DNA from 2 places in the Candidatus Enterococcus clewellii genome. Region 2 is predicted to be linked to the other one. Evidence: riboswitches for the same ligand, from Rfam matches in the RefSeq annotation. Region 2 holds a riboswitch; the other holds the start of a gene.

The links. Region 2 has a riboswitch for magnesium ahead of A5888_RS11870 (MgtC/SapB family protein). Riboswitches for the same ligand answer to the same signal wherever they lie in the genome.
Region 1: another riboswitch for magnesium. It lies ahead of A5888_RS17255 (LCP family protein); the one in region 2 lies ahead of A5888_RS11870 (MgtC/SapB family protein).

The regions. Positions count from the first base shown of each region.
Region 1 is NZ_CP147247.1:3,670,838-3,678,517, reverse strand. It holds gene A5888_RS17265 (FtsW/RodA/SpoVE family cell cycle protein) at 737-1,945, opposite strand; gene A5888_RS17260 (FtsW/RodA/SpoVE family cell cycle protein) at 1,926-3,119, opposite strand; gene A5888_RS17255 (LCP family protein) at 3,116-4,042, opposite strand; M-box (ykoK) riboswitch at 4,294-4,462, opposite strand; gene A5888_RS17250 (helix-turn-helix domain-containing protein) at 5,244-5,738, shown strand; gene A5888_RS17245 (hypothetical protein) at 5,752-6,129, shown strand; gene A5888_RS17240 (reverse transcriptase family protein) at 6,282-7,289, opposite strand.
Region 2 is NZ_CP147247.1:2,482,915-2,490,594, reverse strand. It holds gene A5888_RS11885 (pseudouridine synthase) at 1-31, shown strand, start outside; gene A5888_RS11880 (IS4 family transposase) at 24-1,475, shown strand; gene A5888_RS11875 (NAD(P)H-hydrate dehydratase) at 1,994-2,821, opposite strand; M-box (ykoK) riboswitch at 3,151-3,321, shown strand; gene A5888_RS11870 (MgtC/SapB family protein) at 3,421-4,128, shown strand; gene A5888_RS11865 (GNAT family N-acetyltransferase) at 4,133-4,618, shown strand; gene mgtA (magnesium-translocating P-type ATPase) at 5,052-7,680, shown strand, end outside.

The DNA.
Region 1 (7,680 bases), 1.2 Mb from region 2:
TCATCACATCCTTTTTTCTATTATAATAGTCGGTTCATGATAACACGAGTGATACGTTCCTGCATAAATAGACGATGCAAACCAGTAGCAACATATCTCCACTTTTCCTTTATACCTCTTTTATATTTTCTTACTTTTCCCATAGTCTGTTACTGCACCTTTTTTGATCAATGCCCACCATTCTGGGTGCAAAAGAGAGAAATTTATAGACAGCAAACTATAACTTTCGTTATATAATAACACCCCTAAATCTGTGAAATATTTAATAATACTATCAAAACTCAATAACTGTTGGATTTTTTCTCTATTCCGAAAAATCTCAGGTTGAACTCTTACTATTTATTTGTTATTCTAATGACTGCAAAAAAATTCCAAGGAGATAGTTATCATGTTTAAATTTAAAAGGATCAAGGTTGCTCTGGGAGATACCAGTATCCGACGTAAATGCGCTCAGTGTAAAAATTCAGTTACGTTTAAAGCACACCGGATCGAAAAAAAATTCATTCTGTTTGAAAAACCTTTGTTTACACTCAACACAGTCAGCTATATTTTCTGTCCAGACTGCGATTTAAAACGAGAAATTGCAGGAAAAAAACTAAAAAAATACTTAGCTGGCGACATATGTGTCCTTAGACTCTGAAAAAAAGGACCGATACCTATACATAAATGAAAGTGGTAAGAGGATTGGAACACGCCCTTCTTATCACTTTCATTCGTTACACTCCCCACTTAACCCTCACTGACCTTTGACATTCACTTTCTGTACAGTCAAACGCTGTTTCCTACATAGTTTCTTCTGTCCATACATAGATAGCACCAGACCTACAGCAATAAAATTAGCCACATAGGCAGTTCCTCCTTGACTCAGAAATGGTAACGGAATTCCAGTTAGCGGAAGCAAACCAACTGCTGCACCAATATTCTCAATGATATGAAACAAGAAATACATAATCACGCCTGTTGTTACATATGCATAAAATTCTTTATTCACATTCATTGTGCACACCAACATTTGGTAGATTAGATAGAAAAATAGTAGTAACAATAAGGCGGAGCCAATAAATCCATACGCTTCACCTATTACAGTAAAAATCATATCAGATTCCCGAACCGGCACATGGACTTCAAGATTCGTCAGTCCTTTTCCAAGCATACCACCTGAACCGATAGCTGTGATTCCACCAGCTTGCTGATAGCCGATTCCATCCGCGTAGTCAAATGGATTTAGCCAAACTTCTACCCTCTGAAACTGATAGGGTTGAAAATGAACTAGCTTAAGTAACTTTTGTCCCCACTCTGTAAAAATAAGTAAAATCGCACCACCGCCTACCAGACAAAATAGTCCAAAGCCTGTTCCTAAAATTTTCCATGAGCAACCAGAAACAATCAACATCCCTCCAAAAATAGAAAGAAATACCAAGCTCGTTCCAAAATCCTTTTGGTAGAACATCAGGCCCCAGACAGGTAGACTCACCGCTATCATCTTGAACAATAGTTCCAAGTCTGCTCGCATCACTGTTTTCGAGGAATCGATTTTTCTTCTGTCCGCAGTAATAATCATGGCAAGTACTAAAATATAGCCTATTTTCATGAACTCTGAAGGTTGGAAAGTCACTGGCCCCAACCTTAACCATCGCCGAGTATTCGTGATCGATGCCATAACGGGATCATGAAATCGAACCAATAACAGCATCAACAGTAGACTCATACCATAAATAATGGGTGTTGCTTTCCATAAAACATGTAGAGGAATCCACAATGTAACCAGCATACAAATGGTCCCCAGAATGGTCCATAAAAATTGTTTACGCAATAAAGGAAAGGATTCAACAACTGTTACATCTGCTTCAAATGCTCCATACTGCGCAAAAAAACCGACAATAACCAGTAAAAAAACAGGCAACAACAAGGCATAATTCAGCCAGTCATTTTGCTCTTTTTTCATCTCGTTTTCCTCCCTTTCTTTTCAGCCCCTCTTCCCTTAGCTCCGTTGCTCGAGCATTCAAGGCTAGTCCCAAAGTGATGCTCAGTATCAAAAGACTTGAACCGCCATAACTTAAAAAGGGGAACGTCACACCCGTCAGTGGGATGTAGCCTAATAAACTGCCAACATTCACTGCCACTTGTAATAGCAAAATTGTGCCACAACCAAGAAACAATTGAGAGTTATAAAGATTCTTCGAACGAATAGAGAGTTGATATAGTCGAATAATCATGAAAAAAACCAGAAAAAGAAGCAGTAACCCGCCAAGCAACCCTAATTCTTCAATAGCTGTTGCAAAAATGTAATCTGTATCTGATGCAGGCAAAAACCCCTTTTTTTGAATTCCGTTACCTAGACCTCGGCCAAACAGACCACCATTATAGATTGCATAATAGGCACTAGCTGACTGATGCCCAATTCCTGTTGGATCGATAAACGGATTTTCCATTACCTTGAAGCGCGTGACCAGATAAGCAAATTTATCTGGCAGCCAGTCAACTGATCCGCTTAACAACAAGCGACTTAGCCCTTCTCTAACACCAATGAAACCAACGATTGGAAGAATAGTAAAATATGGAGACAAGCCGCTTGCAAGTAGCATAAATAAAACTAGTATAAAAATCATCGCTCCAGCGGCAAGATTAGGTTGCAAACTTACCAAAACAATAAGAAGCAAGCAAAGAACGATTGCTTTTTTATAATAGTGAAATGAAAATGGCCAGTCTGCCGGACGATTGGACGTAACTCTACTCAAATAGAGAAGTAATGTCAGTGAGACCAGCTCTGATGGTTGAAAAATCATGAATCCCAGATCTATCCAGCGAACAGCTCCACCGGCGGTTACTCCTTTGCTTAAAGTAAAAATCAAAAGAAAAATAGTTAGAATCATCAATAAAAAAAGAAAGCCTTTGCTTCTAAAAATCGATAGTTTCACTCGATAAACACAAAATAAACAGATCATACTAATAATAAAAGAAGAAAGCTGCTTCCACCCCTTGCTTCCTATGCTCAACTCATTAAGCATCAACTGATAAGAACTTGCACTATACACTAAAAGAATTCCCACCACGCATAAAACGAAATAGGGTAGAAACAAATACCAATCCAAATAGACTCTTTTTGTCAGCTGCTTCATGGTGCTTCTCCGACACGCAAAAAGGTCTCTATTGCTAATTGATTTTCTACTGTATCAATCTCCAAGACACTGCCGGACGGTGTGTAATCGTTGAACATCCAGCTGCCTTCCACCGGTACTAATAAAGTCTGAAGCTCTCCAATCTGTCCAAACAGGAAATTCTTCCCAACATCCAATAAAACATCATAAGGAAGATCGGTATCGACATATCCAATTGCTGCTCCCAGCAAACGAGGCAATCTTGCAATCGGCAGTCCGCTTTTTGCTTGCTTGATCAAGCTGTCTGCAACCTGCTGCTGACGCCGTACTCTGCCAAAATCTCCTTCACCATCCATACGAAATCTGGCATACTGCAGCAAGCTATAACCATCCATAAGCTGCTCTCCCTGATTTATTTCTACACCATCTAGTTCAAATGATGTTTCAGCATCAATTTGGACTCCCTCGGAGAAAAAATCATCAATCAGTTGGTTAAATATCTTGAAATCTATCGCTGCGTAATAATTGATTGGCAGCCCAAAAGAATCGTTTATGACCTCCTTTGTCAATGCTGCTCCTCCATAAGCATACGCAGCATTGATTTTGTCCATGCCAACTCCGGGTATATTCACGTATACATCCCTCATGATTGAGATGACCTTTGGCTCCTTCTTTGTTGTATCATAATTGAGCACCATTAATGTATCCGATCTCCCACCATCTTCATCATCCTCCCGACCATCATCTCCGATCAGTAAAACAGTGATTTCTCCGGTTTCTGAGCGTTCATCCCCTAAAAAGGATTCATTCTTCTTGGTATTTACTTGTAGCTGAGACTGTTTTTTTCCTTTATGAAAATTAATGACAGAGTAACAAAAAAATAGTACAGCAGCCAAAAACAGGGAAAGTAGACAAACAATCAGCCATTGCCATCTTTTCTTCATTTCTAACTTCCTCTCTTTCCAATTATTTATGAACGTTCCGTTGAATGAAAAACTTGTTTTCGGCATTAACAAGACCCGTTTCTTCTGATAAACCAGGCGAGGGAAATTACACACTTTTGTTCCATCCCCTTCTTCTATTCAAAAATCCTCTGCAAAAATAAAAAATCACTTTCGTCATAAAGGATCAACGAAAGTGCTGGGAAATGAAGGCATGGCTGAATAGACAGTTCTATACCGTCTTCAGCTACGTTCAGTTTTCTCTTCGTTGAGTTTTAGCACTATACAACGTAAAAAGCGGTGCTTTTAGCTGCTTTTTGAAAAGCCTTAATTCGGCAATCCCTGTTCTACCCATTACTGTCTTTCGACAAATCTGAGCAGCAGCCTGTGTTTGTATAGGAGCCTCACCTAACAAGTCATTCAATTCTTCACGACTATAAAGTGTTAGCAAAAAGAAGTCAACCGTCCAAATATTAAGCCGATGACTAGTACTCGAAAAAAATAATTCATGTTATTTTTATTGATCATCATAACAGTCGGCCGCAGCCATTTCATCTCGTTAAAAAACGGCTGAGTAAATAAAATAAAACCTTTACCTTTCCTTAATCCTTTCTTTATCTCTTCTTAATAAATACAGGATATTTGTATTGTATTTCTTTTTATAAGTGTTCTATTGAAACTGAAAAAATCATGTAATTACAGATGCAACAATAGCGATTTCCCTTGTGTATTAAATAACCTTCTGATATCAAAAAATTAGATTCAACAGTTATTTTATCTTTTTCATTCAGCTCGATTTCAGACTCTATTAAGGCAATAAATAAAATGCTTTTCATCCCACTGAAAAGTCGGCTACTGTGATTGTGAACAACCAAATAATATAGATTACATTTAAAACTATTTAGATAACTCCGAACGTTTCAGATACAGTGATAACTCAGTGGGCGAGATTATCGTATTCGACAGGCAAGTTGATATACAATCAGCTACTTTGCCAGTCTCATTTTACGATTAAAACTAACTTCACAGGGTCCATCGTACTCATTATCCTTTCTTAAATAGAGAAGTGTATCATCAATCCAATTCTTTCAATTGTTCAAGAAACCTACTAACACCAAGGAAGAAAGCCATACTTTCTTTGCTTTTCTTAGTATTTATTTTAGAATAAGGGTGTGGAAAATTTGAAAAAGAGAAGAGGACAAAGATGGACACAATGGATATTGGTGCTCATTTAAAAACAAAACGAGAAGAGCATCACCTGACACAAGAGCAATTAGCCAATAAAATTTTCGTTTCTCGTCAAGCAATTTCACAGTGGGAAAATAATAAGACTTTTCCAGATATTTCCAATTTGATTATGTTAAGCGAGTTATACAAGATTCCTTTAGAGCAGTTGATTCTCAAAAAAGCAATTGATTCTACGATGCAAAAAGAAGCAAATCAACAGAGGCAAAAATACGCCAGAAACAGCACAGTTGTTCTATTTATCGTTTCATTAACCACTGTGATCTTCGCTATTTTTCATAAAATAAACAACAATGGAGTGGTCATTTTTTATGCGGTTCTTTCACTGCTGATTCTGGGTATTTACGCACTATACATGAAAAAGCTAGAAGCTGTATCTGAAAAAATACTCTACACGGTTGTCATTCTTATCGTACTTATTTTCGCAGTAGCTACTTCGACAAGCTTCACATAAAAGGAGGTATCTTATGAAGGGTTATGTTCTAACAAGCATGGACAAAATTGATTTCCAACTATCAAGTCAACTGACAACAACTCACGAAGCCACTCTGTCGGACGACCTGCTTCGACACGTCACAGAATCAAGGAAAGATATTTCCTGGGAAATCGTTTCTTTTCAAGAGATCAAAGAGCTTTTAGAGGAAAATAGTAGTGAGGTCATTGTCGCACTCACTCCCTACACGCAACCTTTCAAAAAGTATCTATCTGTTACCTTTCCTGAGCTTACATTCATTGATGAGCAATCACATTCTAAAAAAGAAACAGTAGAAAAATTTGAACTTATGATGATCGGCACCATTTTCTTTACACTTGTCGTGCTCAGTGTTTTAGCTTATACATTCTAAAGCGAAAGCTTACTTGGGCTTAGCAGTTTGGAATTGCTTTCCCAAAATAAAACAGGCCCACCAATCGTTTGCACATGATTGGTAGGCCTGTTTTTGATTTTTATAGTTCACGAAATGGTTCAACCACTTCTCATTTTTCTTTATACATTTATTTATCTGTATACTTGACGATGTTCAGTCAAGAGAACTTTCAGCTGTGTTCTAGCCTGTAGAAATTCTTCGTCCAAAGGATTGATCTGCAAAATAAAATTGGTCTTACTCAATAGCGAAAGCAGATAATTTTCAATCGTTCTCTGCTCAATCAAGTGCGGAGCAACAGCCGTTTTACGTGCTATATGTGAAGAAACACCAAACTTCATGCAATAATAGATTTCTTGGCGCAGCTGTTTTCGATAGGTTCTTGGCGCTTGAGATTTCTCATTTACTACAATCCCGGTTACTGTTTGTTGTTCATGCTTGGAAATCACTCTAGTTTTCTTTTTATTGAGCGAAAATCCGAGCTCAACTAAAAAGGCCTGTACCTTATTTTTCACTGTTGTAGCATCAAATGTACCGGAAAATGTCATATCATCGCAAAAGCGAGTGTAGCTGATTCCTTTTTCCACACACCACTGACCAATAGAATCATCAAAGCTTCTTAAAACTAGATTGGAAATCATCGGAGAGGTCGGCGCTCCTTGAGGCAAGCAATGATTGTAGCAACAGAGATTGGTTAATAATCCTGCTGTAGCTTTTGGAAAATAGCTACGAGGAAACCCATACGCATAGACCTGCGAAAAAGAAATACTATCAAAAAAATCTTCAATATCCAGTTTCAAAATCTGTTGTTTCTCCGTATGCGGCTGTGCGTTCATAATCAATCCAACGCCTTTTTGATAAGCAGTCGCATAGATTGACACACTTCGTTGGGACAAGATATTGGCTAAAATATTTTTCTGAACCAGTTTCAAGCGCTCATCCGGCTTCGTGATTTTTCTTGTCCCACCATTACTTTTCACTAGTGTATATTGTTCATAATGTTTTTCAAGAGTATTGCTGAGGCTGTATAAACAAGTAATTTGTTCCTTATTCGAAAGCGTTGTTTCACCCAACAGTTGAAATGACAACAAGAACTCATTACATTGTTCTACTGTTATATATTTCCATATATCCCTACTCATAAGCAGTCTCCTACTCCATGCTTCCTTATGCTCGAATAAGCAAGAACGACAGAGACGACACAAAAATTCGATACTGTAAGTTGTGAGATGTACAAAGCCGAAGGCGGAAGCACATGAAATGTGCGGGCGTACATTGATCAGCTTACAGTGAATATAATCCCTTATTCCTCTCCGATGGTGACTCACCATCAGATCGATCTGGACGATCGCATGCGCTATCATCTCTGTCATTTTTACTCTACCTTTTTATTCTAGCATGTTGACGGAGTGAAAAAAAGAGCCACAGTAGAAAGATAATCGTTCAAAAGAAGGAGTTATACTTGTCCACTCAAAAAATGAGTATTTTAAACTATTAATTGTGGGCATTCCAAATGAACCAAGTCTTTTGTAT
Region 2 (7,680 bases):
GGCATTGGTGGAGACTAAGGGGATTGGATAGAAAAGTGGCTGGACCAGAAGCGTCAAACTTCAAGCACCAAGTAGGTAACATCGTCAACTTAAGAGAAACTCTGAAAAATAGCAGAGTTTCTCTTTTCTTTTTCCTCAGAACCTTTTATAGTAAAAGAAAAGAGGTGATTCGAATGGCTGCTCCTTATCACAAACGATTCGATCTGATTTCTAACTCACTCACTTCTTCTCATTTCCATTCAATTGCTCGATTCCCAGATTCTCCTAACAGTTTTACTCGTACTCGTAAATTCCCCTTAAATGAAGTCATTTATTCGTTTCTTTTCAAACGTGGCCTTACGGCCACCATGGAAGTCTATCACTACTTAAAGCGAAAGGGGTCCTCTGTAATGACATTATCCAAACAAGCATTTCTTTCACAACGAAAGAAAGTAAACCCTGAAGCGTTTCGATTTTTAAACTTACAGTATCTTTCTCATTTTTACACACAAGATACACCAAAAACTTGGCATAATTATCTTGTTTTTGCCATTGACGGTAGTCGAATGGAAGTGCCAAATTCGAAAGAAAATCGCCTGTTTTTCAGTCAAAATGGCAATCGATTTGGTGAAACATCTGTACGAGCACAAACGAGTGGCTTAATGGATGTGTTCAATGCCTTCCTGATTGATCTCCAGATTGATTCGCTTCATGTCGGTGAAAAAAATTTAGCGAAAAAGAATCTTCTTTCCTCAGAGTCAATTCCTTTTCAAGCTCCGCGGCTCGTACTTTTTGATCGCGGATACCCCTCACTGGATCTCATTCATTTTATTGAGAAACAGAAACTTAGCTACTTGATTCGAATCCCTTCGACGATTTATCAAAAGGAACGGGCACAACTGACCTCTCTTGATTCATCCGTTTTTTTGTCCTGTACGTATTCACGTTTAAGAACAATGAAACGAGTAGAGCCTGAACTCGCAAAAGACTTTGAGGCGAATAAGGGGATAATGACCCGTATGATTCAACTACCATTGGAAAATGGTCAAATGAATGTATTTATGACGAATCTCCCAGCAACAATTACGAGAGAAGAAATTCTTGAACTTTATAAAAAACGTTGGGCAATCGAAAAACTCTGGCAGACAGTAAAAAACAAATTGAAAATTGAACAGGTTTCAGGTAAAAGTCCAGTTTGTGTCTATCAAGATTTTTTAGCTCAAAGTCTTGTTTATAACATGGTTCAAGATGTGATGAGTCATTTAAATCAGAAAGAAACAAAGAAAAAGATCAATGAGAATATAGCAATTGGCTTGTGGAAAGACCAGTTGATTGATATTGTCCTTGAAAAGGACGATAAGGAAAAGCTACTTCGGTTCAAAAAGTTGGAAGAAGACATACTACGAGCGGTTTATCTTCCTCGAGATCTCCAAAGGAACAAACGAAAATACAAACACCACAATAAATATAAACAAAATCAAAAACCTAGTTTTTAAAAAAGCAGTCTTCATTTTATTCAGAGAGAAGCTTTTTTTTGCTTTTTTTCTTAGTTACTCCTTCAATTATCTAGTCAAGTACGCAATACGTGATTTTATACTCTCTTTACTAACAGATAGCTACGCTTTCTTTTTTCTCTATTCTTTAAGTTGACGATGTTACCAAGTAGGTACTTTTCATCATCTGTTCTGCTCAAAAGAGCAATCACAGTGATTCTAAGCAATAAGATGGAATTCACGAAAATTGCTTCATGACAAATTTTTGCTGAATTTCAGCTTATTGTCGAAGAGCCTTGAAACACAATGGTTTACCACTGATGCATTCTCGCTTGTGGCTCGTCGCAGTTTAGGGCCTACGAGTGTTGAGCGGACATCGACGCAGCTCGCTACTAGTAGTTGCTTCTGGCCCACCGTTTATTCGGGTTTAGATACAGAACAAGCGTAGGACTTGAGTTATGTCCCACGCTCTTTTTTGTTGTCTAGATTTGCTTTTTTTGAAAGGAGCAGGTGTGAAAATCCTATTGCTCAAAGCGTTTCATATAATAGGGAAGCTGATTAGCCAGTTCTGTCGGGAGAACAACATATCGTTCTTTCCCCAACGCTTCACCTATCAAACTGTGGAGATAAACAGCGGCGCAAAGTGCGTCTTCCTTGTCTGGAAATTGAGCAACAAATGCAGTGATCATACCCGCGAGAGTATCCCCCATTCCACCTGTAGCCATGGCGGGTGTGCCAAGTGGATTAGTGTAAACTGCGTGCTTTGTATAGATTTCTGTTCGATGACTTTTAACTACGACAGAAGCAAGCAACGCTTGTTGTGCAAGCTGATTATTGTCAGTGCTTTGCTTTTCTATCGGTAGTCCACTTAAACGTTCCCACTCTTTCTGATGGGGTGTAAAAATTACTTGTTCAGGATAGTTTAATTGCGGTCTTTGTTCTGCAAATAACGTGATTGCTGAACCGTCTATAACGAGCCACTGCTTCGCTGTTTGCTTGTCTAAGACCGATTGAATCAAAAGTTTGCTGTGTTGAGATAACCCTAGACCTGGGCCAATCAACAAGACATCGGCTTGCTGACTTACTTCATCGATCAGTTGCTGATCGAGCCAATCAACGACCATCGCTTCAGGTAGTCGAGCATGTAAAGCAGGATGATTTTTTTTGTCAGTAATCACGGTGACTAACCCAGTACCGGCGAGACTTGCGGCTTGGGCACTCATGATGATTGCTCCACCATATTGTGCGTTTCCACCAATTAGTACGGCCCTGCCGAATGTTCCTTTATGGCTATTTTCGGGTCGTTTTTTTATGACCTTAGTTAAAATATTTTCTGATAAGCACTGCATAATTTCTCCTTTCTTTTTTGTTCTAGTAACACAAGTATACTGCAAAGAGCGATTGAATGAACAGCATCAAGAAGGAAGCAGGGGCGATTTTTTCTTCTTCTTTTCTTGTTGTGAATTTCTAACATCGATGGAATAGAATCAAAAAAAATAAAAAAATTTTTAAATGGAATGAATGAATCTATTAGAAATGAGCAATGTCTTTCTTTTAAAGGGTTTCTTTGTTTGGTAAAACAGAGGATTTTCTTTTTTACGGGGGTTATTCTAATTCTTTTCTGGAAGAAGTCGGTTGACAGATTATTTTTCCTTTGTTATTATCAACTCGAAAATTAAATACGATTTGTTAGGTGAGGCTCCTATACAAACACAGGCTGCTGCCCAAAAATGTCGAGAGACGCCAATGGGTAGAACAGGAATTGTCGAATACAAGGCTTTTCATAAGGCAGCTAAAAGCAATGCTTTTTACGTTGTATAGTGCTAAAACTCAACGATTAGATCAATAAGCATTTTTTTTGTGCAGTTTCAGACCTTTCGCTGAGTTTTTTTGCGAGAGGTCTTTTTGTTATTGATGACATGTATTGATTTTCAAAAGTGTATAGGAGGTGAGGTATGATGCATTTTTGGTAACGATGCTCGTCAGTATCTTGGCAGGAGCAGTTATTGGTATGGAGCGGCAATGGCGGAAAAAGATTGCGGGTATCAGAACGATGGTCCTGGTTTCATTAGGGGCGACATTATTTGCCGTATTGTCTACGTTGATCACAGAGGATGGAAGTCCTAGTCGGATTGCGGCACAAATTGTTAGCGGTGTTGGTTTTCTCGCCGGAGGAGTGATTCTGAGAGATGGTTTCAGTGTGACAGGTCTTAATACAGCGGCAACGCTTTGGTGTTCGGCAGCAGTAGGAACCTTGATTGGCTCGGGATATCTTGTAGAAGGTGGATGTGCCGCAGGAATGATCACGCTAGTCAATACGCTGATTCGGTTTTTTTCGTATAAATTGGACTGCTGGTCAAAAAAGAATCAATCAGAAGAAGGAGAACAAGGCGCACCAATTTTTCTATCGGTCGTTGGCAAGGGATCTGCCGAGGTCATGCTTCGGACAGAAATTGTCCATCTGCTGGATCATTATTTTCTTAAATTCTGTCGTTTTTCCTGCTCGGATCTCACGGGGAAACGTACCCAGTTAGTTGTTGAAATCGAGCCGGCAGTAAATAGTGAGCTGGCGATTACAGAAATCATTACTCACTTATTCAACATACCAGAGGTTATAGAGGTCTATCAATTAGCAGAGGAGGAAACATCATGGTAAAACAGTGTTTACGGTAGTGCAATGGAATAGTCGGGATTATTGGGCAGGCATCGAGTTGCGTAATGATCTGTTGAAAAAAAACTCGGGGCAAAAGCAGCTGACTTCCGCTCCTTTAGACGAACAGAACGATCTGCATTTGACTGTTCGCAGAGATGGAAAGGTTGTAGGAACATTATTGATGCATCCGATCGATCAGAAGATGATCCAAGTAAAGCAGGTAGCGATTGCTTCTTGTTGTCAAGGTTTAGGTATTGGCAAACAGCTGTTGCGCTATGCAGAGAAGCTAGCTGCGGTGATGAACTATAAGATTATTTTTCTGACAGGAAGAAAACAGGCCTGGTCCTTCTATGAAAAACTTGATTATATGAGCGTATTAGATAGCTATGTAGATGGACAGATTGAATTGAAATTATTCAAAAAAGAACTGAATGTAGAGAACGGATTTATCACAAACGAGGTAAGGGAGATGAAAACAAATGGACGACAGTAGTTCGAGAAAAAAGGGATCTTGGAAAGAAGAATCAGAAGCGTGCGGAGAACATTATTGTCTATTTGTTTTCAGCGTACTCCCTTGATAGATGACTCTTTTTTTCTTGCTCCCTGATCAAAAAGGCCTGTTTATAAACAGATAAAACAGTGCTTTTACGGCAGAGAGCAGAGGATAGTTTTTATAGAGAAAGGAAACAGCTGTAGCCATCCGAAAATTGGGATCATTGCAGCAATTGAGCTGCTGCAGAGCAAAGACCTTAAATAATTGAAGGCTTTGAAAATAGATTGCTTTGCGCATGAATTTCTTTTAAAGGAAAAATAGTTGGCGAGCGACGATCGTTCAACTGTTTCAACCGTTTTTCTTTGTTTGAAAAGTCTATCCATTTTGCCACTGCTTCACTTTAGGAGAGAAGGTAAGAAAATTGGAAAAGAAAATGAAACAAACACCCTATACAAATTATGAAATTTTTGCAAGAAAGACGGCAACAAGTGTTTTTGACTGGTTCAAGACCTCAGCAAAGGGCTTATCAGAAGCACAGGTGAGCGCAGCACGGGAAAAATTTGGGGACAACAAAATCGTTTATGGGAAAAAAACACCATGGCTAGTAGAGGTAATAAAAGCATATATTACGCCATTCACATTGGTATTGATCAGTTTAGGTGTGATTTCCTTTGTGACAGAATATGTGATCGTACCACCGGAAGAAAAGGATTTATTTGGCGTTATCATCATTTTTACGATGGTTATCATGAGCGGGACAATGACACTCTTTCAGTCAGTGAAATCAAATCAGGCAGCTGAAAAACTAAAATCAATGGTCAAGGTTACGACTGCCGTAAAACGTAACAATGAATTTCAAGAGATTCCTATGGAAGAGGTCGTTTGTGGTGATTTAATCAAGCTATCTGCCGGGGACATGATTCCGGCGGATATTCGTTTGATAAAGACAAAGGATTTGTTTATTTCACAGTCCGCATTGACCGGAGAAAGCTACCCGGTAGAAAAGTGTGCAGAAAATACCAGTCAGCATTATGACACAGAAACAAGCTATGAGAATCTGGTGTTTATGGGAAGTAATGTAATCAGTGGCAGTGCAGAAGGTATCGTTGTTTCGACTGGAAATAGGACCTTGTTTGGCAACGTGGCAAAAGAGCTTGCTACGAAACCAATCAAAAGCAGTTTTGATCTCGGTATTCAAAAAACTTCGTTTCTGCTAATCAAATTTATGGCCTTGATGGCACCAACGGTAATCGTGATCAATGGGTTTACAAAAGGGGATTGGATGGAGGCGTTTCTCTTTGGTTTGTCCGTTGCTGTTGGTCTGACTCCAGAGATGCTACCAATGATCGTAACGACAAATTTAGTCAAAGGTGCTACGACGATGGCCAAAAAGGGAACAGTAATCAAAAATTTGAACTCGATTCAAAATTTTGGTGCAATCGATATATTATGTACGGATAAGACGGGAACGTTGACGCAGGATAAGATTATTTTGGAATACCACATGAATTGCGATGGGCAAGAAGATGAACGGGTTTTACGTCATGCCTATCTAAACAGCTATTATCAAACTGGCTTGAAGAATCTGCTGGATGTTGCGATTATTGATGCTAGTAATGATGAGTTGGATACAGCTTCGATCCATTACCAAAAAGTAGACGAGATTCCTTTTGACTTTGAGCGCCGTCGAATGAGTGTAGTTGTTGAAGATCCTACAGGTAAAACACAGATGATCACTAAAGGTGCTGTGGAAGAAATGTTGGCAATTTCCAGCTATGTTGACTTTGAAGGAACGGTCGTTGAACTGACAGAAGAAGTAAAACAAGGTATTTTAGAAAAGGTTGAGGAGTTGAATAGTGACGGTCTGCGTGTGATTGGTGTAGCACAAAAGACCAATCCAAGCGTTGTTGGAGAATTTTCAGTGAAGGATGAGCAAGAGATGGTCTTGATTGGTTATCTGGCTTTCCTAGATCCACCGAAAGAGACAACTAAACAAGCGCTGAAGGCACTGCATTCCCATGGTGTAGGTGTTAAGGTGTTGACTGGCGATAATGCTTTGGTGACTGAATCTGTCTGTAAACAAGTCGGATTAGGGGCTGAGGAGCTGATCAGTGGTCAACAGATTGCTAAACTAGATGATGATGAGCTATCAAAAGTTATCGAGCAGCACAATGTTTTTGTGAAACTGAATCCCCAACAAAAGGCTCGGATCACCAAGCTGCTACGTGCGAATGGGCACACCGTTGGCTTTCTGGGTGACGGAATCAATGATGCGCCTGCAATGAAAGCATCTGATGTAGGGATTTCAGTGGATACTGCTGTAGATATAGCGAAGGAATCCGCAGATGTCATCTTATTAGACAAAGATTTGATGATTCTGGAACAGGGAATCCTTTCGGGTCGGGAAACATTTGGTAATATCATGAAATATATCAAGGCAACAGCCAGTTCAAACTTTGGAAATATGTTTTCCGTACTCGTAGCAAGCACATTTTTGCCATTTTTACCGATGCTGCCATTACAGCTGCTTTTCCTGAATTTGATTTATGATATTTCCTGCATGTCTATACCATGGGATCATATGGATAAAGAATATTTGGAGAAGCCGAAAAAATGGAACGCTTCTAGTATTGGGAAATTCATGGTATGGCTGGGACCAACCAGTTCAGTTTTTGACATTACGACCTACTTATTGATGTATTTCGTTATCTGCCCGGCAGTACTCGGCGGTAGTTACCATACCTTAACACCAGAACAGCAGATTGCGTTCATGGCGTTGTTCCATGCTGGTTGGTTTGTAGAGTCGCTTTGGACACAGACGTTGGTACTTCATGCATTAAGAACACCGAAGATCCCATTTTTACAAAGTCGTGCTTCTTTTGTATTAACGGTAATCACGACTCTGGGCATAGGGGTGGGCTCTATCCTACCATTCACTACATTTGGTCAAAATCTGGGGCTAGTAGCACTCCCTGCAAATTACTGGCCATGGCTGATCGGAACGATCGCTTGCTATATGGCATTAGTAACTGTGATCAAAAATGTTTATATGAGACGTTACC